4 regions of the Pseudarthrobacter sp. 10T415 genome follow, and region 4 is predicted to be linked to each of the others. Evidence: riboswitches for the same ligand, from Rfam matches in the RefSeq annotation. Region 4 holds a riboswitch; each other region holds the start of a gene.
The links. Region 4 has a riboswitch for thiamine pyrophosphate ahead of AC1DBN_RS00315 (bifunctional hydroxymethylpyrimidine kinase/phosphomethylpyrimidine kinase). Riboswitches for the same ligand answer to the same signal wherever they lie in the genome.
Positions count from the first base shown of each region.

Region 1: another riboswitch for thiamine pyrophosphate. It lies ahead of AC1DBN_RS07835 (ECF transporter S component); the one in region 4 lies ahead of AC1DBN_RS00315 (bifunctional hydroxymethylpyrimidine kinase/phosphomethylpyrimidine kinase).
Region 2: another riboswitch for thiamine pyrophosphate. It lies ahead of AC1DBN_RS04220 (FAD-dependent oxidoreductase); the one in region 4 lies ahead of AC1DBN_RS00315 (bifunctional hydroxymethylpyrimidine kinase/phosphomethylpyrimidine kinase).
Region 3: another riboswitch for thiamine pyrophosphate. It lies ahead of thiC (phosphomethylpyrimidine synthase ThiC); the one in region 4 lies ahead of AC1DBN_RS00315 (bifunctional hydroxymethylpyrimidine kinase/phosphomethylpyrimidine kinase).

Region 1 covers NZ_JBFTHJ010000004.1:65,832-72,842, reverse strand. The annotation lists gene AC1DBN_RS07845 (energy-coupling factor transporter transmembrane component T family protein) at 1-699, opposite strand, end outside; gene AC1DBN_RS07840 (ABC transporter ATP-binding protein) at 696-2,249, opposite strand; gene AC1DBN_RS07835 (ECF transporter S component) at 2,249-2,872, opposite strand; TPP riboswitch at 2,939-3,076, opposite strand; gene AC1DBN_RS07830 (heme-degrading domain-containing protein) at 3,173-3,709, shown strand; gene AC1DBN_RS07825 (hypothetical protein) at 3,804-6,002, shown strand; gene AC1DBN_RS07820 (DUF4235 domain-containing protein) at 6,061-6,324, shown strand; gene mnhG (monovalent cation/H(+) antiporter subunit G) at 6,357-6,767, opposite strand; gene AC1DBN_RS07810 (MrpF/PhaF family protein) at 6,772-7,011, opposite strand, start outside.
Region 2 covers NZ_JBFTHJ010000002.1:307,721-314,731, forward strand. The annotation lists gene AC1DBN_RS04195 (TetR/AcrR family transcriptional regulator) at 1-26, shown strand, start outside; gene AC1DBN_RS04200 (DUF3107 domain-containing protein) at 75-299, shown strand; gene AC1DBN_RS04205 (hypothetical protein) at 337-639, shown strand; gene AC1DBN_RS04210 (thiazole synthase) at 740-1,570, opposite strand; gene thiS (sulfur carrier protein ThiS) at 1,575-1,811, opposite strand; gene AC1DBN_RS04220 (FAD-dependent oxidoreductase) at 1,808-3,199, opposite strand; TPP riboswitch at 3,193-3,311, opposite strand; gene thiE (thiamine phosphate synthase) at 3,339-4,061, shown strand; gene AC1DBN_RS04230 (RNB domain-containing ribonuclease) at 4,181-5,695, shown strand; gene AC1DBN_RS04235 (DEAD/DEAH box helicase) at 5,996-7,011, shown strand, end outside.
Region 3 covers NZ_JBFTHJ010000030.1:16,890-23,900, reverse strand. The annotation lists gene AC1DBN_RS20915 (glucose-6-phosphate dehydrogenase) at 1-164, opposite strand, end outside; gene ffh (signal recognition particle protein) at 249-1,832, shown strand; gene AC1DBN_RS20905 (alpha/beta fold hydrolase) at 1,933-2,667, shown strand; gene thiC (phosphomethylpyrimidine synthase ThiC) at 2,715-4,532, opposite strand; TPP riboswitch at 4,527-4,634, opposite strand; gene AC1DBN_RS20895 (amidohydrolase family protein) at 4,727-5,809, shown strand; gene AC1DBN_RS20890 (VOC family protein) at 5,912-6,787, shown strand; gene AC1DBN_RS20885 (hypothetical protein) at 6,884-7,011, shown strand, end outside.
Region 4 covers NZ_JBFTHJ010000001.1:58,997-66,007, reverse strand. The annotation lists gene AC1DBN_RS00315 (bifunctional hydroxymethylpyrimidine kinase/phosphomethylpyrimidine kinase) at 251-1,780, opposite strand; TPP riboswitch at 1,790-1,888, opposite strand; gene AC1DBN_RS00310 (Rne/Rng family ribonuclease) at 2,031-5,498, opposite strand; gene AC1DBN_RS00305 (vitamin K epoxide reductase family protein) at 5,938-6,609, shown strand; gene ndk (nucleoside-diphosphate kinase) at 6,710-7,011, opposite strand, start outside.

The DNA of each region.
Region 1 (7,011 bases), on a different contig from region 4:
CAGCGTGTAGGTGGATTCACGGGCCCACGTGCGTGGCCCGCCGCCGAAACCGCGCGCTTCCATGGTGACCGCCAGCCGCGACGCCCGCCTGATCGCCTGGACCAGCAGCCCGAAGCTCTGCCCCAGGGTGGCCTTCACCCGCTGCAGCACGCTGCCGCGCGAGCCAACCCCCCGGGCCCGCCGGGCCATGCCGATGGTCTGCCATTCCTCGGCCATCAGCCCCACGAGGCGCATCGCCGCCAGGGTGCCCAGGACGAACCGGTGCGGGAGCCGGGCCTTTTGCGCCAGCGCATCTGCGAGGTCGGTGGGGTCCGTGCAGCTGACCAGGAGTATTGCGGGCAGCGCGATGGCCAGGCCGCGCAGCAGGAAACCCACGCCGGTCTCCAGCGAGCCCTCACTCATGGTCCAGATGCCGGCGTCGATGAGAGTCCTGCCGCTGTCCGGCGCCAGGATGGAAGTGCTCCACCCGCCCACGGCGGCAGCGAGGATCAGAGGCCAGCCGCGTTGCCACAGCAGCCCCAGCGTGAGCCCGGCAAGCGGAAACAGCAGCAGTTCGAAGAACAGCGCCACGGACGCGGACACCCAGTCGATGGAAAGCGCCAGGACCACCGTGATGAGCACGACGGCGGCCAGCTTGCTCAGCGGGTTGGCGCGGGCCAGGAGCGCAGCGTTTCCGCGGAGGTTCAGTTCGTGCCTCATGGCGCCACCGCTTCCGGCGCTGCAAGTTTGAGTTCCGTGCCACCGAGGGCCGCGGTGAATTCGGCGTCATGGGTCACGGAGACCACTGCCGTTCCGGCGTCCAGGAGTTCGGAGAGGAACGATGCCAGCTCGGCCCAGGTATTGGCATCCTGGCCGAATGTGGGCTCATCCAGGACCAGTACCTGAGGGCTTGCCGCCAGGATCGTGGCCACGGAAAGCCGCCGCTTTTCGCCGCCGGACAGGGTATACGGGTTGGCGTCCACCAGGTGGGTAAGCCGCAACCGTTCCAGCAGCTCATCCACCTTGTCTTCACCGTGCCCCAGGTGCCGGGGCCCGAAGAGCAGTTCGTCCAGGACCTTGCCGGTGACGAACTGGTGCTCGGGTTCCTGGAAGACAGTGCCGATCCGCTCGATCAGCTGTTCCGCCTTCCACTGATACGGGGTGATTCCGGCGCCGCGGCTGAGGTCCGTCGTGGCGGAGACCGTCCCGTTGACCGGTTCGAGGAGTCCGGCAAGGGTCAGCGCGAAGGTTGATTTCCCTGCGCCGTTGGGTCCGGTGACGGCGAGCGCCTGCCCGGCGCGGACCTGGGCAATGATGCCTTCCTGCACCGGCACCGGCGGAACTTTGCGGAAGCCTTTTCGGCGCGGGCGTTGCCGGGAGACGGCCAGGTCTTCGGCGGCCAGCAGGAGGCTTCCGGTTCCGTAGGCCTGTTCCGCGGCCCGCGCGCGGGTGGACGGAACGTATCCGGGCACCCAGACACCGGCGGCCGTCAGCATGGTCCGCGCTTCGGCCAGCACCCGGTCCGGCGGGCCGTCCAGGAGCACCGCGGGGTTGGCGCCGCTGCCGGGCTGCAGCACCACGATCCTGTCCACGAGGTCCTTCCACACGGACACCCGGTGCTCCACCACCACCAGCGTGGCGCCGGTCTTGTCCAGGCAGCGGGCCACGGCGTCCCGGACTTCGAGGACACCGGCCGGGTCCAGGTTGGCGGTGGGTTCATCGAGCAGGATCAGCCCGGGCCGCATCGCGAGGATGCCTGCAAGCGCCAGCCGCTGTTTCTGCCCGCCGGACAGAGCCGACGTCGGGTGGTCCAGCGGCAGGTGGGACAGCCCGACGTCGGCCAGCGCCTCGTGCACGCGCGGCCAGATGGCGTCGCGGGGCACGGCGAGGTTTTCGGCGCCGAAGGCGACGTCGTCGCCTACCCGGGAGAGGACCACCTGGGTCTCGGGATCCTGCTGCATGAGGCCCGCGCGGCCCCGCTGGCCGCGGGGCGAACCGCCGTCAACCAGCAACGAACCGGTCTCGTCCGACTCGCCTGCCTCGCCGTCGTCGTCCGCATCGCCCAGCACCCCGGCGAGCGCATGGAGGAGCGTCGACTTGCCTGCCCCGGACGGGCCAAGCAGGAGTACCCGCTCACCCGGGCTGATGTCGAGGTCGAGGGCATGGACGGCCGGTGTGGTGCGCCCCGCGTGCCGCCAGCCCCAGCCGCGGGCGGTGACCGTGGCCGGCCGCACCGTTTGGGGTGCGGCCGCGTGGGAAGGTGCCGGCATCAGGAGAAGACGGGCTCCGTAGCGGCCTTCCGGGATGCAAAGGAGCTCAGCACGCCGGTCCGGGCAAGGCCACGGGTGGCGATCCAGGCGAGCGCGCCGGCGATGATGGCCCCGGAAACAACGGTGAAGGCGATGTACGCGAGCTTGTCACCGCCAGAGTAGGCGATGTTCCAGCCCCACGGCGCGAAGGAGTCGTTCAGGCCGCAGAAGAGGCCCGCCGCGGCACCGGCCAGCAGGGAGACCGGGAGGTTGAATTTCCGGTAGACGAAGATGGCGAAAATGATCTCGGCACCCAGGCCCTGGACGAACCCGGAGAACAGCACGGAGGCGCCGTACTGGGAGCCCATGAGCAGTTCGCCGGTGGCGGCGACCGTCTCGCAGAACAGGGCGGCGCCGGGCTTGCGGATGATGAGCATGCCCAGGACCGCAGGGATCATCCATCCCCCGGCCAGGAGGCCGGTGAGGGGCGGGTAGGCCGCGTTCATCGGCGCGGAAATTGCGGCGGTTCCCTGGGACCAGGCCCAGAAGATGACGCCGCCGGCGATGGCGATCAGGGCCGCCACCACAATGTCCACGACGCGCCAGGACCTGCTGGCGGGCTTTTTGATTGCTGAAGTAGTCATGTGATCCTCCTGGAAACAGGAGGGGAAAGTGGACGCGGGTGCCGGCTGCTGCCGCCATTTCCCGCGCACTTCGAGAACTCGACTCCCTTGCGCCGGTACTAACCGGATCAGGTTCGAGGGTCTGCGGCTGTCCGCACTCTCAGCGCCCACCTGCGTTTCCCGGCTGGTGCCGGGGCCGACGGCGGCGCTCCCCTGTCGTAAATGTGTTGTTGATGATGCTGTGGATGTCTTGCGTTTGAATGTTTCGCGCCCTTCCGGGCGTGCTCAAGTTTACACCTGGAGGGCGGTAGATTGTGGGCCATGACTGCCGACCCGCCAGATGTGACTGACTACGATCCCGACTCCGCCGACGCCCAGCCGGAAGGCTCGCTCCAGGCCCTCATCGGCCGGATCGAGGCGGAGATCAGGGAACTGCAGTTCCCCGGCTTTTCGCCGGATGACGCCCTTAACCTTGGCCTGCTCCTGGTGGAGCTCGGCAAGGAGCGGAATCTTCCCATCGCCATCGACATCACCAAGGGCGAGCAGGTCCTCTTCCACGTTGCGCTCCCCGGAGCCACCCCGGACAACGAACACTGGGTCCGCGCGAAGCAGCGCACGGCCGCCCGTTACGAGGTGCCGTCATTGCTGGTGGGCCTGCGCGGCCGGGCCGGTGGCGGGCGGATCGAGGACAATGCGTGGTTCGACCAGTCCCGCTACGCTGCGCACGGCGGTGCATTCCCGGTCTACGTCACGGGCGTGGGCGCGGTTGCCACGGTGACCGTGTCCGGGCTGCCTCAGGTAGCGGACCACGACCTGGTGGTGGAAGCAATGCGCGGGGTACTCGGAACGGCTGGTTGACACTGCCCGGAGTTCTCACAAGGATTGAGCCGGAAAGCGTTTTCTGAGCTGCCTGCTGCCGGACCGGCCCCAGGCATGAGCCAAGGAGTGCGACGTGCACAGCCAGCCCACCGTGATCAACCGCGAAGCGCTGGTACGGCGCCACAACGTGGAGCAGGACAGCCTCGATCCGCGGAGTCCCGCCTCGGTGGGCAACGGTGAGTTCTGCTTCACCATGGACCTGACCGGCATGCAGTCCCTTCCCGGTGAATATCCGGTGGCCGCCAGGGATGACCTGCCGCCCGGCACTTTGCTGGGCACGCAGGCGCAGTGGGGCTGGCACTCCATCCCGCCGGAACAGGAGTACACCCTTGCCGGTTCCACGGTCATCTACGATTCACCGCGTGGCCCTGTCCCCTATGTGGACATGGTGGGCGCCATCGTGGATGGCCGCGAAACGCAGTCATCGCGGGCGGAAACCTGGCTCCGCGCCAACCCCCACCGGCTGGACCTGGGCCGGATCGGCTTTGCGCTCCCGGGAAGGGATGCCCCCGCACTCACCCGGGACGACTTCACCGGCGCGCACCAGGTCCTGGACCTCTGGACCGGCACGGCCACCAGCATCTTCAGCCTGCACGGCAGTCCGGTCAACGTCACCACGGCCTGCCGCCCGGACAGGGACGAGCTGGGATTCCGCATCCTCTCCCCTGCCCTTACGGACGGCCTCGCCGTGTCCCTGACGTTCCCCTACGGTTCCGAGGGCTGGCACAACGCAGCGGACTGGAACAGGCCCGCCGCACACACCACCACCGTTGAAGAACGTCACGCCGCCGGCCCGCGCCGCCACTGGCTGATTTCGCGCTGCCTGAACGGTTCCCGGTACCAGGCGGCCGTCAGCGGCGAGGGGCTGGAGCTCGAACAGGCCGGCCCGCACGAAGTGCTCATCCGGGCCGCCGAGGGGCAGGACAGCCTCGACTTCAGCGTGCACTTCATCAGCACGGGGCAGGGTGACTGCCTCCCCCGTGGCAACGGCGGCATCGGCGGGCGTTCAATGCCGGGATCGGAACCGGCCCCCGGGTTGGCAGCCGCACCGGATGTGGCAGCGGCACCGGGCAGTGCCGCCATTGCCGCGTCCCGCACGGCCTGGCCGGAATTCTGGAAGTCGGGCGGCGCCGTCGACCTCTCCGGAACAGCCGATCCCCGCGCCGGTGAGATCGAACGCCGGACTGTACTCTCCCAGTACCTCACCGCCATCAACTGCTCCGGATCGCTGCCGCCGCAGGAGACGGGGCTGGTCTGCAACTCGTGGCGCGGCCGCTTCCACCTCGAGATGCACTGGTGGCATGCCGCCCATTTCGCCACGTGGAACCGGACGGAGCTCCTGCTGCCCGCCCTCCGCTGGTACGCCTCCGTCCTGGAACCCGCGCGGCAGACGGCCAAGGCCCAGGGGTTCGACGGCGTCCGCTGGCCCAAGCAGGTGGGTCCGGACGGGCGGGAAAGCCCCAGCCCCATCGGCACCTTCCTGATCTGGCAGCAGCCGCACCCCATCCATCTGGCGGAACTGGCCTACCGGGCCGAACCATCACAGGAACTCCTGGAGGAATTCGCCGCGGTGGTTTTCGAAACCGCGGAGTTCATGGCCGCCTTCGCGCACCCCACGGACCGGGGCTTCGAACTGGGCCCGCCCCTGGTGCCGGCGCAGGAGAGCTACGAGTCGGTGCGCGGGACGGTCACCAACCCCACGTTCGAGCTTGCCTACTGGCAGTGGGCCCTCCGGGTGGCCAATACGTGGCGGGAACGGCTGGGCTTGCCTGCTGAGGGCACCTGGGCGGCGGTAGCGGACGGCATGGTCCCGCCCAGGGTGGTGGACGGCGTGTACGCGGCGATCGACGTCGAGCCCTTCACCATCCGCACGGACCACCCCTCGATGCTGTGCGCCCTGGGGGTGCTCCCGCGGACGGACCTGGTGGACCCGGAAATAATGCGGGCCACGCTGGCTGACGTACTGGCCGGATGGGACTGGGACAGCACCTGGGGCTGGGACTACCCCGTGATGGCCATGACGGCCGCCCGGCTGGAAGACCCTGAGGCCGCAGTGGATGCGCTGTTGATGGACGCGGCGAAGAACCTGGTCCTGCCCAACGGGCACAACCGGCAGACGGATTCGCTCCCGCTGTACCTGCCCGGCAACGGCGGGCTGCTGGCGGCGGTGGCGCTCATGGCTGCGGGATGGGATGGCGGCCCGGCGCGGCACGCTCCCGGCTTCCCCCAGGACTGGACAGTGGCATGGGAGGGGCTCATCCCCGCGCCGTAGGAACTTAGCCAGTAGGGTGGGGTGCAGACCGTTTTACCGCCCGCAAGGAGTACCAGGAATGAACCTTCTCATCAAGCTGCTCGGCACCGGCGTAAGCCTGGGTGCAGGATTTGCCGGCACCAAGCTGGTCAACACCATCTGGGAAAAGACCACCGGCAACAAGCCGCCCACCGGCAAGGGCGAGGACGTCCCCACCAGCCTTCGCTCGGCCCTGACGTTCGCACTGATCTCTGCGTTCGTCAGCACCATCATCCAGGTCCTGGCCAACCGCGGCACGCAGCGCGCCATCACCCGTTTCGCCAAGACGCAGGACATCGTCTAAACACCCACGCTGTCCCCGCACGCCGGCTGGCTTCAGCGGGCTGAGCCGTCGTCCTCGCCGTCCTCACGGGCGGCCTGGGCGGCGGCTTTCTGCACTACCGCATCAAGCTCGTCCGAGGTGAGCAGTTCCCGGTGCAGGTGCTTGGTCCGGTACCCGGCGCGGCCCACCATATGGGCGGACACGGGAACCGTCAGCAGCTGGAAGATCCAGGCAACCACCAGGACCGGCCACACCCACCACGTGCGCATCTGCAGCCCGATGGAGGCCAGCAGCAGGAACAGTCCCAGCACCTGCGGCTTGGTGGCGGCGTGCATGCGGCTCAGGAGGTCCGGGAAGCGCAGCAGGCCGATGGCGGCGCCCAGGGACATGATGGCTCCCACCACCATGAACACGGCGGATACCACGTCAATCCAGCCGTCCAGGCTGGTCACGTCCGGGGTCATCATGTCAGGGCTCACTGGGGTGCTCCCGCCGGTCGGCCACGAAGCGTGCAACGGTCACTGAGCCGATGAAGCCGATCACGGAGATGGCCACCACCAGCATCAGGTTGTTCAGGTGCCGGTTCACGGCCATGTCAATGCACAGCGCCGCACCAAGAATGGCCAGCAGGACGTCCGAGGCAAGCACCCGGTCCAGCAGCGACGGGCCGCGGGCGATCCGGATGATTGCCCCGCCGGCTGCGAGCGA
Region 2 (7,011 bases), on a different contig from region 4:
TCTCTCGCTTCCCCAAAGAGTCCTAGACTACAAATAGACCATCATCAAAGAACCTGACCGGCTGGGAGGCCCCTGTGGAAATTAAGATCGGCGTGCAGAACGTTGGCCGCGAGATCGTCCTGGAATCAAACCAGGATGCGGAGACCGTGGCCAATGTTGTGGGAGAAGCCATCAAGGGTGGCAGCGAACTGCGCCTCACCGATGACAAGGGGCGCCTGATCATTGTTCCCGGCAACGCCCTGGGCTACGTGGAAATCGGCGCGGAAGAAGTCCGGCGCGTAGGATTCGGGCAGTTCTAGCACCGGCTGGAACTGCCGTGCTTCCCGAAGGAGACCCATGCTTTCCCTGATCATTGTTGTGCTGGCCACCGTTGCGGCCGGCTTCATTGTCTGGGCCAATGACAAGCGTCATGCCAAGTATGGCGCAGGCCTTCCGGCCGGCGTGGCCGTCGGGGTGGCTGCACTGAGCTGGATCATCCTGATGGCGGCGGGATTCGGTTACCTTCCCGGATTGACGTGGCTCCCCTGGGTGCTGCCCATAGTGCTGGGCGCGGCGGCATCCGTCGGGGCAGTGCTTGTCCTGAGCCGCACCCGGGCAAGGAACGATACCCATCGGCTGACCGCCATCCTGAGGCGCTAGTCACCGTTAAACGGCTGTGGCCACCACCTTCAACGGTGGCGGCCACAGTCGTTTAAGCGGTGCAATCCCCTAGGCGGTACATCCCCTGAAGCATCACTGGCTAAAGGAACTCGGCCCGGCCCTCCATGGCGGACGACGCCAGCGCGTGCTCGCGGCGCGGAATGCGCCCGGCTTCCTTCGCCAGCCGCCCGGCGATGACGGCGTGCTTGAACGCCTCACCCATCAGGGCCGGGTTCTGGGCACGGGTCACCGCCGTGGCCAGCAGGACAGCGTCGCACCCAAGTTCCATGGCCAGCGCCGCGTCAGATGCCGTGCCGATCCCTGCGTCCAGGACCACGGGCACGCTTGCCCGGGAAACGATGAGTTCGATGTTGTGCGGGTTGAGGATTCCCAGCCCGGTACCGATAGGAGATCCCAGGGGCATCACTGCGGTAGCACCCAGGTTTTCCAGCCGAAGGGCCAGGACGGGGTCGTCGTTGGTGTAGGCAAAGACTTTGAAGCCGCGGTTGACCAGCTGTTCGGTTGCATCCACCAGCTCAACGGCGTCTGGCAGGAGCGTGTGCTCGTCTGCGATGACCTCCAGCTTCACCCAGTCGGTTTCCAGCGCTTCCCGGGCCAGTTCGGCGGTCAGGACGGCGTCCCGCGCAGTAAAGCAGCCTGCGGTGTTGGGCAGGACCCGGATTCCGTGGTCCACCAGCAGTTGGAACAGGGAGCCCGATTCTGCGGGTGAGTAGCGGCGCATGGCCACGGTGGTGAGGGAGGTTCCGGAGGCAACAAGCGCGGCGCCCAGGCCGTCCAGGCTGGGCGCGCCACCCGTTCCCATGATGAGCCTCGACTCCAGGGCAACGCCGTCAATGACGAGGGAATCAGGCCTGGCGGGTGCCGCGGAGGTATGGGTGGCCGGTTCGGAAACGGTGTTCGCTTCAATCATGGTGTCAGCCTCCCTGTACTGCGGTGACGAGTTCGACGTCGTCTCCGTCCGCGAGCGCGGTGCCGTGCCATTGGCTGCGGGGCACCACTTCGGAATTGTGAGCTACGGCCACCCCCAGCCTTTGTCCGTCGGTTGCCTGGCCGTCGGCCGCAAGCGCGCGTCCGGTCACCTCGCTGACCAATGCCGTGATGGACGCACCGTCCGCCACGGTGCGGGATGCCCCGTTCAGGGTGATGTTCATGCTGTCTCCTTGATGTTGAATCTGGGGGCCGGGATCCGGCCGGAAAAGCGGTCAGGACTGAACGGCTGCCACCGGGGGTCGGCCTTCCCATCCATCAGGTCGCGGCAGATGGCGGCCGCGGCAGGGGTGAGGAGGACGCCGTGGCGGAAGAATCCTGTGGCAACGATGAGTCCGGGGACATGCGCTGCACTGCCGTCTCCCCCGTCCACGGGCACCCTGCCCAGCAGCGGGGCATTGTCCGGGGTAGCCGGGCGGGCCCGGGCCGTGCATTCGAGCAGCTCCAGCTCTGCGACCGCAGGCACCAGCACCTGGGCGTCGCGAAGCAGCTGGTACACGCCGCCAGCGGACACTGCGCTGGCCGGTCCTGCACCGGCGGGCACTGCACTGGATCCGGCACTCGCCGGCATGGCTCCGAACGCAGTGCCGGCCCCAACCAGGGCGTCCTCCCGCTGGGTGGCGCCGATGACCACTGTTCCGTCCTCGCGTGGAACCAAGTAGACGGGCACACCGCGCACCAGCCCGCGGACGGTGGACGTCAGCAAGGGCTGCAGGTGCGGGGGGACGGACAGCCGCAGGATGTCGCCGTGCACAGGGCGCAAAGGTAACCGGAGTCCCCTCGGCAGGTTCTCCAGGGAGCCCGCCGCCATGCCGTTGGCCACCACCGTTTCGCCGGCGAGCACCAGTCCGCCTCCGGCCAGCCGGACACCAGCCACCGCGCCGTCCGCCCACTCCAGTCCCACTGCCCTGTCCGCCACGGCAAATCCGTCCAGAGCGCCGGCAACCGCAGTGTCTGCAACCGCAGTGCCGGCAACGCCGCTGCCGGCTGGCAGGTGGTTGGCCAGGGCTGCCCGGAAGCACTCCACGAGTCCCCGGGGATCCACCTGGTGGTCTGCCGGGGTATCGAGTGCGCACGCAATGGCGGGGCTGAGCAGCGGTTCCCGGCGCCGGGCCTCACGGACCGTCAGTGGTTCCACGGCGAGTCCATTGGCCTGCTGCACGCCGCGCAGGTCCATCAGTGCCTGCCGGTCGGCGGCGTCGGCGCCAATGGTGAGCGTGGGCGTCGCCAGGAATCCGGAACCGCGGCCTGACACGCGGCTAAGGTCCGCCGCGAACTGCGGCCAGCGCTCCGATGCATCCAGCATGAGGCCCAGGAGCTCTTCCTCTTGGTAATGCAGCTCGCTGACGGGGGCCAGCATGCCTGCCGCCGCCCAACTGGCTCCGGATCCCGGTGCATCGTCGATCAGCACCACGGACCGGCCAGAGCGCCTGGCTTCCCAGGCGATGCCATGGCCTATGACGCCCCCGCCGATCACTGCTACGTCGGCGGCTATTGCCGGGACAGCGGCTGGCTCTGCGATGCTGTCCGGAGGGCTTTCGGGGATGCCCATGGTGTCTCCTTCCCTACGCCGGCATTAACCGGATCAGGTCAAGCGGTCGGCTCTGACGCCCTCTCAGCCCGGCGCTTTGTGACAGCTGCCGCGGGCTCCCGCAGTACGAGGCAAGTGTAGAGGAACTAGGCTTGCAGCCATGAATGTGTCCCACTCCCCTGCCCCCGCCGCAGCACCCGGCACCGATGCCTTCACCACAGCGGCGGGTAACGGCGCACTGAAATCCGCACGCCTGTACCTCTGCACGGATGCGCGCCGCGGCCGGGGCGACTTCGCCGGGTTCGTGGACGCCGCGTTCGAAGGCGGCGTGGACATCATCCAGCTGCGGGACAAGTCCATCGAGGCGGCCGAGGAGCTGGACCTGCTGGCCATCCTCAAGGAATCAGCCCAGCGGCACGGGCGGCTGTGGGCCGTCAACGACCGCGCGGACATTGCGGTCCTCTCCGGTGCTCCCGTTTTCCACGTGGGCCAGAAGGACCTGCCGGTACCGGCCGCAAGGACGCTGCTCAACGGCAACGCCGCCATCGGCCTGTCAAGCCACACGCCGGAGCAGGTGGACGCCGCGCTGGCCGACGCCGCAGGACCTGCCGGCCTCGACTACTTCTGCGTGGGACCTCTCTGGGCCACCCCCACCAAGCCCGGCCGGGCCGCCGTCGGCCTGGAACTGGTGAAGTATGCGGCCGCGAAGGCGCCCAGTGACGTGCCGTGGTTCGCGATCGGCGGGATCGACCACTCCAACGTGGACCAGGTGGTCGCGGCCGGAGCGTCAAGGATCGTGGTGGTCCGCGCCATCACCGACGCTGCCGATCCCGCTGCTGCCGCTGCCTCGCTTCGTTCTGCACTGGACTCCGCGGCTTCCTGAAGCCGCGGACGTCCCACAACCCGGTTTCCCGAACGCACCGCGGTCCGCGGCAACACGTCACGACCGCGCCCGCACCGATTCCCTGCGAAATCGCATGACTTGGGGTTAGGCTGATTTTCGTGTCACATCATCGGCTGGCTCCCAACGTCCATGAGCGCACCAATGCCCTGGAAGAGGCCCTGGCCGCGCTGCGGACGGAGCTGGAACTTCCGGGCCCCTACCCCGGTGACGCGGTCAGGGACGCCGAGGCCGCGGTGGCCGCGCTGCGCCTGCCGGACTACGACCTGACCGCGGTGGAGTTCGTCACCATCGATCCGGCGTCGTCCACGGACTTGGACCAGGCCCTCTTCATCGAAACGGACGACGACGGCGGGTACCACGTCCTGTACGCCATCGCCGATGTCCCCGCGTTCGTTGCGCCCGGCGGACCCCTGGATGCCGAAACCCGGCGCCGGGGCCAGACGTTCTACGCCCCGGACGGGCGTATTCCCCTGCACCCTGAAGTCATCAGCGAGGGCGCCGGGAGCCTCCTGCCGGACCAGGACTGCTCGGCCTTCGTCTGGGATTTCCGGCTCGACGGCAACGCCGAGGTCACGACCGTCGGTGTCCGCCGGGCACGCGTTCGAAGCCGCGCGAAACTCAGCTACAAGGGTGCCCAGGCTGACCTGGACGCCGGTACTGCCTCTCCCCTGCTGGGCCTGCTGAAGGAAGTTGGGCTCAAGCGTGTCCGCCTTGAACGCGCCCGCAACGGCGCAAGCCTGAACATGCCGGACCAGGAGATCGTCCAGCTGCCCGATGGCGGCTACCGCATTGCTGCTGCTCCCCAGCTGCCGGTGGAGGACTGGAACGCCCAGATTTCCCTGATGACGGGGATGGCCGCCGCCAAGATCATGCTCGATGCCAAGGTGGGGATCCTGCGCACCATGCCGCCACCGGATGAGCGTTCCCTGCACCATTTCCGGCTGCAGACGGAAGTGCTGGGCAAGCCCTGGGACGGCGAGGTGGGATACGGGGAATACCTGCGGACCCTTGACCCAACGGACCCCCGGCAGCTGGCCATCATGCACTCGGCCGGCATGCTCTTCCGCGGCGCCGGTTACACCGCCTTTGATGGCAACGTTCCGGAGGCCGCGGTCCAGGCAGCCATCGGCGATGCCTATGCCCACACCACAGCGCCGCTGCGCCGCCTGGTGGACCGCTTTGTGCTGGTGACCTGCGAGGCGTTGAGCAACGGAGGTACTGTCCCCGGCTGGGTGCGGGATGCGCTGCCGACCCTCCCTGAGATCATGGCAGGCTCGGACCAGTTGGCATCCCGGATGGAGCGCATGGCCCTGGACACGGTGGAGGCCGCCCTACTGGTCAACCACATCGGCCAGGAGTTCGACGCGATCGTGATTTCGGGGTCGAAGCCGCAGAAAGAGAACGGCAACGGGAACGGCAACACCGGCACCGGCACCGGCAACGGAAAGAACGGGAACGGGAACGGGAACGGTTCCTCCGGGATCATCCAGATTGCCGACCCTGCCGTGACGGCCCGCTGCGCCGGTGAGCTGGAGTCCGGCACCAAGGTCCGGGTTCGCCTGGTGTCGTCGGATATCGCTGCCAGGGAAGTGCACTTCGAACTGGTCCAGTGAGCCTGATGCCATCCGGTCCCGGCTTCCACACGGTGCGGAATCAGGGATTCCGGGCTGATGCGGCTAGACTGAAGAGGTAGAAATGGATGCCCGGTCGTTGATTTCCTTGAACTGAAACCAACAAGCCCGCCCCTACGCGATCTTGAGATTTGCCCGCTGGTCGCCAGTGCCAGCGTTAGATAGCCCGCGATCGGCTTCCACTGGAATTGCTTGCGCGCTTCGTTCGTGCTCCGGATCGGCCCCATCGGCCTGCCTGTTGAGCACGCTGCGCGATTGCCCAAATGAATAAGGAAACTCCCCGTGAGTGAATTGCATACCCACCAGCTTCTGTCCGATGAGTCCGGCACCGAGACCATCGAGCCGGAAGAAACCATCATTTCGGACGAAAAGCCGCATGAAATTGCGGAGAAGTCCTTTGCGGACTACAACGTCCGTGCTGACATTGTGGAGTCCCTGGCCGACGCCGGGATCACCCACCCCTTCCCCATCCAGGCAATGACGCTGCCCGTCGCACTGTCAGGCCACGACATCATCGGCCAGGCCAAGACCGGTACCGGAAAAACCCTCGGTTTTGGTATCCCGGCGCTCCAGCGTGTTGTGGGCCGCGACGATGCCGGCTTCGACAAGCTGCCCGTCCCGGGCGCTCCGCAGGCCCTGGTGATTGTGCCCACCCGCGAGCTCGCGGTGCAGGTGGCAAGCGACCTCGAAACCGCCTCCCGCAAACGCAACGCACGTATCGCCACCATCTACGGTGGCCGCGCCTACGAGCCCCAGGTGGATGCCCTGCAGAAGGGCGTCGAGATTGTGGTGGGAACCCCCGGCCGCCTGATTGACCTCTATAAGCAGAAACACCTGAGCCTGAAGAATGTCCGCATCGTTATCCTTGACGAGGCCGACGAAATGCTGGACCTCGGCTTCCTGCCTGACGTTGAGACCCTGATCGCCGGCACCCCTGCCGTCCGCCAGACGCTCCTCTTCTCCGCCACCATGCCCGGCCCGGTCATCGCCATGGCACGCCGGTACATGACCCAGCCCACGCACATCCGCGCCGCTGACCCCGATGACGAGGGCCTGACCAAGCGGGACATCCGGCAGCTGATCTACCGTGCCCACAGCATGGACAAGATCGAGGTTGTTGCCCGGATCCTGCAGGCCCGCGGCCGCGGCCGGACCATCATCTTCACCAAGACCAAGCGCACCGCAGCCAAGGTGGCAGAGGAACTGGTGGACCGCGGCTTTGCGGCCGCAGCAATCCACGGCGACCTGGGCCAGGGTGCACGCGAGCAGGCCCTGCGCGCGTTCCGCAACAACAAGGT
Region 3 (7,011 bases), on a different contig from region 4:
CACTGTTCCGGCGTCCAGGGGTCGGATCCGGCACCGACGAGGCGGAGGCCGTCCGCCCGGCCGGCGGCCACCAGCCGGGCCAGTCCCGGCAGGAGCAGCCGGCCTGTGAGGTCGCCTGAGGCGCCGAGGATGAGCAGGGTCTTGACAGTTGTTTGGCTCGTCATTTTGCCAGCATGCCATCTGGCGTGCCCGACTTGGTACCCTAGATAGTCGAGTCCCGATCATCTCCTGAAAGAAGTTCACGGCGCGTGTTCAATTCACTCTCTGACCGGTTGACAGCAACCTTCAAGAATCTCCGCGGCAAGGGCCGCCTGACGGAGGCCGACGTCGATGCCACCGTCCGGGAGATCCGCCGCGCCCTGCTGGACGCGGACGTTGCCGTTCCCGTGGTGCGGGAATTCACCAGCCGCGTGCGCGAACGGGCGCTGGGCGCCGAGGTATCAGCGGCGCTGAACCCCAGCCAGCAGATCGTCAAGATCGTCAACGAGGAACTCAAGGAGATCCTCGGCGGCGAGACCCGGCGCATCCGCCTGGCCAAGAACGGCCCCACCGTCATCATGCTTGCCGGCCTCCAGGGCGCGGGCAAGACCACCCTTGCGGGCAAGCTGTCCAAGTGGCTGAAGTCCCAGGGCCACAGCCCCATGCTGGTGGCGTGTGACCTGCAGCGGCCCAACGCCGTCACCCAGCTGCAGGTGGTGGGCCAGCGGGCCAACGTCCCTGTTTTCGCCCCGCACCCGGGTGCAACCTCAACCGAGCTGGAGCAGCCGGCGGGCGATCCCGTGGCCGTTGCCCGGGCCGGCGTGGAGGAAGCCCGCCAGAAACTGCACGACGTCGTCATCGTGGATACCGCAGGCCGCCTCGGCGTCGACGCGGACATGATGGAGCAGGCGCGCCAGATCCGCCGGGCCATCGTGCCCAACGAAGTCCTCTTCGTCATCGACTCGATGATCGGCCAGGACGCCGTGAACACGGCCCTGGCGTTTGACGAGGGCGTCAACTTCACCGGCATCGTCCTGTCCAAGCTCGACGGCGATGCCCGCGGTGGTGCCGCGCTGTCCGTCTCCTCGGTCACCGGCAAGCCCGTCATGTTCGCGTCCACCGGTGAGGGCCTGGACGACTTCGAGTTGTTCCACCCGGACCGGATGGCCTCGCGCATCCTGGACATGGGCGACGTCCTCACGCTCATCGAACAGGCCGAGAAGTCCTGGGACAAAGACGAAGCTGCCCGGATGGCGAAGAAGTTCGCCGACCAGGAAGACTTCACCCTGGACGACTTCCTGGCCCAGATGCAGCAGATCCGCAACATGGGCTCCATGAAGAAAATGCTCATGATGATGCCCGGCGCCCAGAACATCCGCCAGCAGCTGGAGCAGTTCGACGAACGCGAGATCGACCGCGTTGAAGCGATTGTCAGGTCCATGACCCCGCACGAACGCGTGGCCCCCAAGATCATCAACGGTTCGCGCCGCGCCCGTATCGCCCGTGGTTCCGGTGTGCACGTCTCCGAGGTCAACGGCCTGCTGGAACGCTTCGCGCAGGCCCAGAAGATGATGAAGAAGATGGCCCAGGGCGGCATGCCCGGGATGCCAGGCATGCCCGGCCTCCCCGGTGCCGGCGGCGGGGCCCGGAAGAACGCGAAGAACGCGCCGAAGAAGAAGGCCCGGTCAGGAAACCCGGCCAAGGCCGCCCAGGAACGCAAGGACGCCGAAGCGCGTCGCGCCAACGCATCCAAGGCCCTGCCCACCGGAGCTTCCTTCGGCCAGCAGTCCGGTGACTTTGACCCTTCCCAGCTGAACCTGCCCAAGGGCTTCGACAAGTTCCTGGGCAACTAGGAACACTGCCGCCTAGTAGCGCCAAGTGTCGTTGGAAACGTCCCAACGACACTTGGCGCTATTTCGTTAAGATGCCGGCGCCGTGGAATAGGGTTGGGGGATGTTCAAGCAGAGGGTAGTGTTCGTGCACGGCTCGGGGAGCTTCGGCGCCGCCGCCTGGCCCCGGCAGCACGGCATGGCGTTGATGTACGACGCCCTGTTCCTCCGCCGGCACGGATACCACAGCACCGCCGAACCCCTGGAGTCCTCCTTTGCGGAGGACACGGCCATCGTGCTGCGTTCCCTGGGCGATGACGGGCGGGGTGCTGCCGGCGGACACGTTGTGGCCCATGCGCAGGGAGCCATTCCGGCCATGATGGCGGCCGTGGAGCGCCCGGACCTCGTGCATTCGCTGACCCTGGTGGAGCCGGCCTGCCTGTCCCTCACCGCGGAGCTGCCCGCAACAGCCGCCCACATCCGGATGATGAAACCGCTGTTCGACGTCCGCCACCAACTCAGCGACGAGGACTTCCAGCGGGAGTTCGTCCGCCGCGTCTACGCCGCAGACCTGCACCAGCCAGCAACCCTGGAGGAGAAGCGCTCTGCCCGCCGGCTGCGGCTGCAGTCCCCTTCATGGGAGGCGCCACTTCACATCGTCCCAGGAGTCCCCACCCTTGTCCTCACCGGGGGTTGGGAACCGCTGTACGAAGAAATCGCCGGGTACCTGAGGGAGACCGGTGCCCTGCACCGTGTCGCCGCCGGCGGGCACCGGCCCCACGACTCAGCGGACGGCAACCGGGCAATCCGGCAGTTCCTCGCCGAGGTCAGCCGGAGTGAACCGGCCCGGGCGTCCTAGCCGCCCGGGCCGGCCACAGCAACCGCCGGTCACCGCCGGCGGCAGGCTCAGCTTCCGGCCGGGACTTTCAGCTCGGGAAGGTACACCTTGCCGCCGGATTCCAGGAACTCCTGGCTCTTCTCCCGCATCCCGGATGCCGCTTCTGCTATCGCGGCCTGCGCCTCCGCCGACCCGTACTCGTTGCGGATGTCCTGGCTGATCCGCATCGAGCAGAACTTCGGCCCGCACATGGAGCAGAAGTGTGCCGTCTTGGCGGGCTCGGCCGGCAGCGTTTCATCATGGAACGCTTCGGCCGTCTCGGGGTCGAGCGAGAGCGCGAACTGGTCCCGCCAGCGGAACTCGAACCTGGCCTTGGACAAGGCGTCGTCCCGTTCGTGCGCTCCGGGGTGGCCCTTGGCCAGGTCAGCGGCGTGCGCGGCGATCTTGTAGGTGATGACCCCGGTCTTCACGTCGTCCCTGTCGGGCAGTCCCAGATGCTCCTTGGGCGTGACATAGCAGAGCATGGCGGTGCCGTAGCGGGCGATCTCGGTGGCGCCGATGGCTGATGTGATGTGGTCGTAGCCGGGAGCTACATCGGTGACCAGCGGCCCCAGGGTATAGAACGGCGCACCCTTGCACAGTTCCTGCTGGCGCTCTACGTTCTCCCGGACCAGGTGGAACGGGACATGGCCCGGCCCCTCCACCATCACCTGCACGTCATGCTTCCAGGCGCGCTCCGTCAGCTCGGCCAGCGTGTCCAGTTCCGCGAACTGCGCAGCGTCGTTGGCATCCGCGGTGGCACCGGGGCGCAGGCCGTCACCCAGCGAGAACGCGACGTCGTACCGGGCAAAGATTTCACACAGCTCATCGAAGTGCGTGTAGAGAAAATTCTCCTGGTGGTGCGCCAGGCACCAGCCCGCCATGATCGACCCGCCCCGGGACACGATGCCGGTAACCCTGTTGGCGGTCAGCGGCACGTAGCGGAGCAGGACGCCGGCGTGGACAGTCATATAGTCCACGCCCTGTTCACACTGTTCTATGACGGTGTCGCGGAAGATTTCCCACGTGAGGGCGTTCGCCTCGCCGTTGACCTTTTCCAGGGCCTGGTAGATGGGCACGGTGCCGATCGGCACGGGGGAGTTGCGGATGAGCCACTCCCTGGTGGTGTGGATGTCGTCGCCCGTGGACAGGTCCATCACCGTATCGGCACCCCACCGCGTGGCCCACTGCAGCTTGTCCACCTCCTCGGCGATGGAACTGGTCACGGCGGAGTTGCCGATGTTGGCGTTGATCTTCACCAGGAAAGCCTTGCCGATGATCATCGGTTCGGACTCCGGATGGTTGATGTTGTTGGGGATGATCGCCCGTCCGGCCGCCACCTCACTCCGGACCAGTTCCGGATCACAGTTTTCCCGCAGTGCCACGAACCGCATCTCCGGCGTCACCACGCCCTTCCGGGCATAGTGCATCTGGGTGACAGTCCGGCCGTCGACGGCGCGGCGGGGCACCGGGCGCCCGCCTTTCCACTCCGCGGAGGCGGCGCCGCGGCGTACGGCCGAGCGGCCGTCGTCGAGCAGGTTCCGTTCCCTTCCGCTGTACTCTTCCGTGTCAGCGCGCGCCTCAATCCATTCCGACCGGAAGGGGCTGAGGCCGCGCACGGGGTCGCTTCCCGGCCCCGCTGTCCGGTAGGTGCGGAAAGGGGCGTTTGGCTGCCCGTTGGGCGAGGGCTCCAGCGCGATCTCCGTGACCGGGACACGGATCCCGCGCTCCGGATCATCGATGTAGGCCAGCGAGTGCGACTTCAGGGACTGGGTGACAGGCACTTCAGGCGTGGCTCCGGCGGGGTGGTTTTGGGCAGGGGTCAGCACTGTTTTGGGTGTATTCAAGGAATACTCACTTCCTTCGCCGGCATTACCCGGACAGGTTCGACGGTCGCAGGCCGCGTCAGCCCGATCTCAGCCCCTGCAAGGGCACCCGTGTGGTCAGGAACGAAGCTACCACACGCCCTGCAGGGACAAGCGCTAACGGCCCTGTCACATTTGCCGGTGCTAGCCTGACCGGGCAGGAAGAGGAGGCATCCATGCCCTACATCATTGGTTTCAGCGGCACCGCCCTCACGGGACCGGACAGCGAAAGGCACGGCCTCTGGTCCGTGGACGGACGCCTGACGTTTACCCGCCCGGAGGCCGGTCCGGACGTTGTGCTCGACGGCTGGGTGCTGCCCGGCTTCGTCGACGCCCACTGCCACATCGGCCTGGGCCCTGCCGGCCCGGTGGACGCCGGGGAGGCCGAAGCCCAGGCCCGTGCCGACCTGGACTCAGGAACGCTGCTGATCCGGGACGCGGGATCGCCCGCCGACACCCGGTGGATGCAGGGTGGCCGCGACTTTCCGCTGCTGATTCGGGCCGGCAGGCACGTCGCCCGGACCCGCCGCTACCTCCGGGGCTTCGCCCAGGAGGTCGAGCCTGAAGGCCTTGTGGAGGCCGTGCGCAAGCAAGCCCGCGACGGCGACGGCTGGGTCAAGCTCGTCGGGGACTGGATCGAGCGGAGCGCCGGCGACCTCGCACCCTCCTTTCCCGCCGGCGTCGTCCGTGATGCGATCAGTGCCGCACACGACGAAGGTGCCCGCGTCACCGCCCACTGCTTCGCCGAAGACACCCTGGACCAGATGCTCGACGCCGGGATCGACTGCGTCGAACACGCCACCGGCCTGCTGCCCCGGCACCTGCCGCGGTTTGTGGAGCAGGGCGTCCCCATCGTTCCGACGCTGGTCAACATCGCCACGTTCCCTGATATTGCCGCCCAAGCCAGGCCCAAGTTTCCGGTGTACGCCGACCACATGCTGGCGCTCTGGGAACGACGGCTGGAACGCATAGGGGAGGCCTGGGAAGCCGGAGTGCAGATCTTCGCCGGAACGGACGCCGGCAGCGTGATCCGTCACGGAAGGATTGCGGACGAAATCCTTGCCCTGCACGCGGCTGGGTTGCCCGCAGCCGAGGCGCTCAACGCGGCCAGCTGGGCCGCCCGGGCCTGGCTGGGTGCTGACGGGCTGACGGAAGGGGCGCGGGCCGACGTCGTGCTGTTCCGGAACGATCCCCGGAGGACCCTGGACACCGTGGCGCACCCATCCCACGTGGTTTTGGGTGGCCGCGTGGTCCGCTAAGCACAACATCCACCCCGCACTTGGAATAAATTGAAGCTTCAAGTAATTTTAACTCATGACAGGCCGCCTCATCCGGACGGCCTCCAGTAGAGGGAGCGTTCAATGAGTGCAGAAGCCACCAGCCAGGATCTTCTTCCTGCCGACCTCGCCATGGGCACCGTGATGCTCAAGGTCGGCAACATGAAGGTCATGACCGACTACTACCAGCGCGCACTGGGGCTCGAGGTGGTCGCTGAGCAGGACGGCGGCCTCTACCTCGGCCGCCTCGGCAAGCCCCTGGTCCATCTCGCCCCGGCCCCCGGCCTCACCATCCCCGGCAGGGGAGAAGCCGGCCTGTTCCACACGGCCCTCCTGTTCGAAGACCAGGCGGCGCTCGCCGCCACGGTGGCCACCGCAGCCCAGTTCGAGCCCCGCTCGTTCACGGGCAGCGCCGACCACCTGGTCAGCGAGGCCTTCTACTTCAGTGATCCCGAAGGCAACGGCATCGAGCTCTACTGGGACCGCCCGCGAAGCAACTGGTCCTGGAACGGCACCGACGTGGTCATGGACAGCCTGGCGCTGCCGCCCCAGCGCTACCTGGAACAGCACCTCTCCGAAGAATCCCTCCAGGGGCAGCGGCAGACCACCGCCGGAGTGGGCCACGTCCACCTCCAGGTAGGCGACGTCCAGTCCGCCCGCGACTTCTACGTGGGAACGCTCGGGTTCGAAAAGACCGCCGGCTGGCACGGGCAGGCCCTCTTCGTCTCCGCGGGCCGCTACCACCACCACATGGCCATGAACGTCTGGAACAGCCGCGGCGCCGGTCCGCGGAAAGACACCCTTGGCCTCGGCGAGGTCCTCATCGAGGTGCCGTCCGGTGACGACGTCGGCGCGCTCGCTGACCGCCTGAAGGTCGCCGGGGTCTCCTCGCACCACACCGGGGCTGAGTTGCGCTTCGAGGATCCGTGGCGCAACAGCATCCGGGTTGCGGTGCGCTGAGCACCCCTTACGCGTACTAGGCTGAAGCCGATAGACCGGGGACGCCAGGCGGGTGTCCCCGGCGCGCCGGACAGTACACGGAAGAGGTCACTTCCCATGGGTTTTACCGAAATCTTCGTAGCCACACACGATGCCGCGTTGAAGCGCGCTGGAACCCTTGACAGTGGGGGCACCCCGCCGGCCGCCGACGCGGTCCGGATCCCCGGTATCAGCGACTTCGAAGT
Region 4 (7,011 bases):
CAACGCCGTGGATTCCCCGAAGGTCTCCATGAGTTATCCCGCAGGACTGCCTTGTGTTTTCCACGCTGGCATGTTCCCGGGGTCATAACCCAAGTGTTGGCGTAAGCACCGAAGATCCAGAATACGCTAATTCCGTCTCCGGCCGCAAATGAGGCTGGCTCCGGCGGGTCGGCTGTGATAGGAACCACAGACATCGTCCGCCACCGGGGCCGTGCCAGACCATAGTACCGGCAGCACGGCCCGGGCAGGTTCAGGCGTGGAGCCGCGGCGCGTCGAAGAACTCCACTTCCAGCCGGCAGGACTGCCGGAAAGCGGTAACCATGGCGTGCCGCTCGTCATCGGAAGCCTTGCGTGCCGCTTCGTCCACCACGGCGATGGCCCGGCGCGTTGCCTCCGCGAAATCCTCGTCGGCATAGGTGCGGAGCCAGTCGGCGTAGGGGTGTCCTGCCGGTTCCCCGTCGGCGAGGAACCTGGCATGGAGCGTCTTCCCGGCGTCCGCGTACAGCCAGAAGCACGGCAGGACAGCCGCTGCCAGGACTGCATAGCTGCCCGACGCCGAAGTAGCCGTCAGGTGGTCCACGTAGGCCTTGGTGACAGGACCCAGTTCGGGACGGACGGTGCGGGTGCTGAGCCAGGAACGGTGCAGTTCCGACTCCACTTCGAGGCACTGCTGGGCCGACGCCGCCCAGAACAGCTGCTCGGCTTCCGTGGGAGCCAGCGCGCTGGCCCGGGCGAGGACTCGCGAATACCCGTTCAGGTAGATGGCATCCTGCGCAAGGTAATACGCGAACTGGCTTTCCGGAAGTGTCCCCGAGGCCAGGGCCCGGAGGAAACCCAGGGCGTAGATCGACTCAAGGTGGGCGTCGGCATCTTTCCGCAGCTGCGCCGTAAAGTCGCCTGGCCGAAGCGCTTGGCGGATGTGGTGGAAATGGTGAACGGGCCCGTTGCCGGTTCCCACCTCCAGTACGGCGGACGCCGCCAGCGCCCCCGCAAGCCAGGGTTTCACTTCCCGTAGGGCCACTTCCCAGTTGCCTACCTGCGCCTGGACCGTGGCCATGGCGGAGGACAGGGAACAGCCTGTGCCATGGCTGTTCCGCGTTGCCACCCGCTCCCCCGGGATTTCCACTACGTCTGCGGATAGCATGCCGGCCGGGCCAACCAAGGCGTCCGGGCAGCTGCTGCCTTGCAGGTGGCCACCCTTGACCAGCACGGCAGCACCGGTGGCATCAGCAAGCCGCCTGCCCTGTTCCAGGGCTGCCTCCCACGTGTCCTGTACGTCTTCTTCCAGCAGCATGGCCAGTTCGGCCAGGTTGGGGGTGACAAGGTGGGCCAGCGGCACCAGGCTGCGGAGCGCGGCTTCGGCACTCTCCTGCAACAGCCGGTCTCCGCTGGTGGCAACCATGACGGGGTCCAGGACAACGACGGCGGGGCGCACCTTCTCCAGCCAGGTGCGCACGGCATCGATCACTTCGGCGTCGCCCAGCATGCCGATCTTGACGGCGTCAACGTGGATGTCGTCGCTGATGGCCGCCAGCTGCTGTGCCAAAAAGGATGCCGGAGGAACATGGACGGCGGTCACCCCGCGGGTGTTCTGGGCGGTGAGGGCAGTGATGGCGGCCATGCCGTAACCGCCGTGGGCCGCGATGCTTTTGAGGTCCGCCTGGATGCCGGCCCCACCGGAGGGGTCCGAGCCCGCGATGGCAAGGACCCGGGGCACGTCCCGTACGGCAGCCGGCATTACGGTTGCGGAGGGATTCGGGAGCGGGGTGGCTGCGGGCATGGCAAGGGTCGAAGACAAAAGAGACATCCCTTCGCCGGTACTAACCGGACAGGTTCAACGGGTGTGGATCTCAGCCGGGCCTGGTGCGCGGCACCCCGTGTCGGTTCCCCAGCCTAGCCGCTGGACGGCAGTCAACCGAAAGGTGACTGCACCTGTTAAGTGCGCTGCTGAGGGCCGTTCCCCGTTAACGGCAGATGCCCGGCCCCACCACAGGAGTGGAGGGCCGGGCATCTGCAGTGCCTGGGCAGGGTCAGAGCTCGGAAGCAGGAACCCCTACGCCAAGGATGATGGGCGCATCGGCTTTGGCTGCCGGCTCTGCCGGCGCTGCGGGCTGGGGCGCTTTGGCGGCATGGGAGTGGCCTTCGCTGGCCGACGGGACGTTCTCATGGTGTTCCACGGTGGTCTCGTTGGCTGCGCCCTGCGCCCTGCTTGCACTCCGGTTACGCCGCGGACGGCGCTGCCGGGACAGGTCGGGGGCGGCAGGCGCAACGGGCTGCTGGGGTGCCGCAACCGCTGCCTCCGCCGGTTCGGGGGTGGCCGGCGCGGCCTGGGCCGTCCCGGACTCCTGTGGCTGGCTGCCAACAGGCGAAGCCGGCTGGCCCAGGTGGGCAAACGCTTCGGCAAGCCGGTCAAGCGACAGCGCAGGCGAGGCTTGGTGCTCGTCTGCGTGCTCAACGAAGGGCAGCGCGACCTTCTCGCCGCCGAACGTCAGGACAGCTGCCGGGCGTGCCGGCGTCCCGTCGTCGTGCTTCTCCGTTGTGCCCGCGTCCTGCTGGGCGGGGGCCAGCCGGGCCGCCACCTCATCATCATGCAGGTGTGCGGCGTGGGCAGCAGCAGCAATGTTGGCCAGGGCCAGCCTGGTGGCTTCAGCCTTGGCATGGCGTTCGGCCTCGTGCGGGTCCGGCTGGACGGGGTGGGCAGCCACCGCTGCGGGTGCGGGTGCCTGTTCGACCGGCTGGCCGCCACGTCCACGGCGGCGCTTGCGTTCGCCGCGCGTACCTTCCTGGCTGCTGTCGGTGCGCTGGCCCTCGTTGCGCTGACCCTCACTGCGCTGGCCCTCGCTGCGGTTGCCCTCGTTTCGGTTCCCGTTGGTGCGGGAATCGGAGCGGTTGTCTGAGCGGTGGACGTGCTGCTCGGCTGCCACGATGTTGGCGCGGCGGTGCTCTACGGGGTCGTCATGGGTGACGACGCCGCGGCCCGCGCAGGCTTCGCACTGCTCGCCGAAGACTTCCAGGAGCCCGGTGCCCATGCGCTTGCGGGTCATCTGGACGAGTCCCAGCGAGGTGACTTCCGCCACCTGGTGCTTGGTCCGGTCGCGGCCCAGGCATTCCACCATGCGGCGCAGGACGAGGTCGCGGTTCGATTCCAGGACCATGTCGATGAAGTCGATCACGATGATGCCGCCGATGTCGCGCAGCCGCAGCTGGCGCACCACTTCCTCGGCCGCTTCAAGGTTGTTCTTCGTGACGGTTTCTTCGAGGTTGCCGCCGCTGCCGGTGAACTTGCCGGTGTTGACGTCCACCACGGTCATGGCTTCGGTCCGGTCGATCACCAGTGAGCCGCCGGAGGGCAGGAACACCTTGCGTTCGAGGGCCTTGTGGATCTGCTCATCAATCCGCCAGGCAGCGAAGATGTCCTGGTCCTTGGTCCACTTTTCCAGGCGTCCCACCAGGTCCGGCGCCACATAGGTGACGTAGGCCTCGATGGTGTCCCAGGCGTCCTCGCCGGAGACGATCAGCTTGGAGAAGTCCTCGTTGAAGACGTCACGGACCACCTTTATGGTGAGGTCGGGCTCGCCGTACAGCAGCTCCGGAGCCAGGACCTTGGTGGAGGAGGACTGGCTTTCGATGCCTTCCCACTGGGCGCGGAGCCGGTTGATGTCGTGGGTCAGCTCCTCTTCGGACGCCCCTTCGGCCGCCGTGCGCACAATGACGCCCGCCTGCTCGGGCAGGCGGTCCTTGAGGATGCGCTTGAGCCGGTTCCGCTCGACGTCGGGCAGCTTGCGGGAGATTCCGGTCATGGAACCGCCGGGGACGTACACGAGGTAGCGGCCCGGCAGCGAGATTTGGCTGGTCAGGCGGGCGCCCTTGTGGCCCACGGGGTCCTTGGTCACCTGGACCAGGACGGTGTCGCCTGACTTCAGCGCGTTCTCGATACGGCGCTGCTTGCCTTCAAGGTTGACGGCTTCCCAGTTCACTTCGCCCGCGTAAAGGACGGCGTTGCGGCCGCGTCCGATGTCCACGAAGGCAGCCTCCATGGAGGGCAGCACGTTCTGGACTTTGCCCAGGTAGACGTTGCCGATCAGCGAGTCCTGCTGGGTCTTGGAGACAAAGTGCTCGGCCAGGACGCCGTCCTCGAGGACGCCAATCTGGATTCTGTCGTCGCGCTGGCGGACGATCATCTGCCGGTCCACGGATTCGCGGCGGGCCAGGAACTCCGCTTCGGTGATGACGGTGCGGCGCCGGCCCGTGTCCCGGGATTCGCGGCGGCGCTGCTTCTTGGCTTCCAGTCGGGTGGAGCCCTTAACGCTGGTCACCCGGTTGCTGGCGGGCGCCTCGCTGACGGCACGCGGTGCGCGCACGCGGGTAACGGTGTTGGGCGGATCGTCGTCGTTGCCGCCGGTCAGTTCGAGGTCCTGGTCACCGCGGCGGCGGCGACGACGACGGCGGGACGTCACGCCGTCCTCGGCCGGACCGGCTTCTTCCTCGTCCGATTCGTCGGCGGCGTCATCCGCCTCGGAGCCACCGGTTCCGGCGTCGTCGCGCTCGTCCAGACGGCTGCGCCCCCGGCGGCCACGGCTGCGGCGCCGGCGGCGGCTGGAGGATTCCTCGGATTCGTTGTCCTCGGCGTCGTCTTCGTCCTCGGCCTCCTCCGCTGCGGCGGCGGGCGTAGCGGGGCGGACGACGGTGCTCAGGTCCGGTGCCTGGAACAGCATGGAAGTGGGCGAGCCGGGCTCAAGGAACAGGGAGGCAAACGCGCCCGGTTCCTCGCCAGCCGCGGTAGCTTCGGCGGCTTCGGCGGCTTCGGCCGGCGTCGCAGCGGATTCTCCTGCTGCAGCGGCAGCTGCCGTGCCGGGGGCCTGCTCCGGGGCGGCCTCGGCTGCGGTCTCGACGGCGGTAAGTTCCTGTTCGGCGGGCTTCTCTGCTGCTGCCTCTACGGCCGCCTCCCGGGCCACGGCGCCCTGGTCCGCCGTTTCAGCGTCCAGCGCGGCAGCGGTGACGGGCAGTTCCTGGGCAGGGGCCGGCGTTTCGGCGGGGGCCAGCGTTTCTGCAGGTGCCCCCGCAGGAGCAGCTTTCCTCGTGGCAACGCGACGGCGGCGGACCGGCTTGGTCTCGGTGGGTTCCGCGGGTACTTCGCTGGCAGCAGGCGCTTCTGCGGCGGTGGCAGCTTCGGCGGGGGCAGCGTCAGCGGCCGCACCGGCTTCCGTGGAGTCTGCATCGGTGGCAAAGGCAGGCAGCGGCTCGGCGGCGTCTGCCTTCTTCTTGGCCCGGGGCCGGCGCACGGCGGTTTTGGCCGGGGCTGAGGGGGCACCCTCATTGCCGGCCGACGCAACGGCGGTTGGGGCATCGTTCGGAGCCACCTCGGCGGCGGCTGCGGCTACGGCGTCATCGGCCTTCGGCGCTGCCTTGCGTCGGGTCCGGGGAGCCTTTTTGGGTTCGGCCGCGGCTTCCACAGCCGGTTCAACCTCGTTAACGGAAAGCTCAGTTTCATTGTTCATCTGTGGCAACACTCCTGCCCCTGACGTACCGCCACATCCGGCACCCATTGGGGCACATATTGTCAAAACCCGCAGGCGCTGACAGAAGTCAAGTGGATGCTCCCAGGTTCGCACCGGCAATGGGGTGCGGCAGCCCGTAGGAGCCAGTGGAAAGTTCTGAAACCCGTTGTTCTACATGCCACAACCAGGTGCCGTCCAATGGAGATTGCGGGAGTGTCGGAACAATCCGAAGCCTGCCCTGCTCGTCATTGGCGGTCTTGGGAACAAACCACCGGACCGGAGACCGAATGTGGTTCGGCTTCCAGCCACGTTCATTCTCTCACACGCGGGGTAAATCACGTGGGAAGGTGCCGCGGGCTTTCTGTTCCCTGGGCGTTGCGTCCAGCCGCCGGCGTTACAATCAGGCTCAGGAGCACCGGACGAAAAGGACGCCATACCAATGCCCAGCATCTCCCCCGTCAGCGGCACGCCAGCCCAGGAGCGGACCACCACCCCGGACAGCGCCCCGGCGGCTAATACGCCGGTGATGGCCCGGAACCGGCCCTTCGGCTGGCTCCTGGTGATTACCGGAGTTATCGGCTGGCTCGCTTCCGGAACCCTGGTCCTGGAAAAGCTCGCGGTGCTGCAGGATCCCAACCACACCACCGTGTGCGATGTAAACCCGTTTATCTCCTGCGGCGAAGTGATGAAGACCTGGCAGAGCTCACTCTTTGGCTTCCCCAACATGTTCATCGGGATCGTGGCGTTCGCCATCATCATTACCGTGGGCATGGCCCTGTTGTCCGGCGCCACGTTTGCCCGCTGGTACTGGATCGGGCTGCAGGCCGGCGTTACCCTCGGCTTCATCTTCGTGGTGTGGCTGTGGTCCCAGGCCCTTTATGACATCCACGTCCTGTGCCCGTTCTGCATGATCGTCTGGGCCGCGATGATCCCGCTCTTTGTCTGGACCACCATCCGCAACATCTCGGCCGGAGTCATTCCCGTCCCCTCGGGGGCCGCCCGCGTCGTGGGCGATTCCGGCTGGATCATCGTGGCGCTGATCTACGTGGGCGTGATTGCCAGCATCTTCTTCGCCTTCATCCAGGTGTTCGCCGGCACGTCAGGGTTCTAGCCGCCCAGAGCCCTAGGACCAACAGATAAGGCCAATGTTCACGAAGAACATTGGCCTTATCTGTTGGTCCGCACCACCATGGCGGCGCGGAGGGCGGGTCCTAGAACCAGATCTTGATCTCGCGCTCAGCGGAGTCCGAGGAGTCTGAGCCGTGCACCAGGTTCTGCTGCACCTTCAGTCCCCAGTCGCGGCCGAAGTCGCCGCGGATGGTGCCCGGAGCCGCGGTGGTGGGATCGGTGGTGCCTGCCAGTGAACGGAAGCCTTCGATGACGCGGTGGCCTTCAAAGATCGCGGCAACCACAGGGCCGCTGAGCATGAACTCCACCAGCGGCTCGTAGAACGGCTTGCCCACGTGCTCTTCGTAGTGCTGCTCGAGCAGCTCGCGGGTGGCGTTCACCTTTT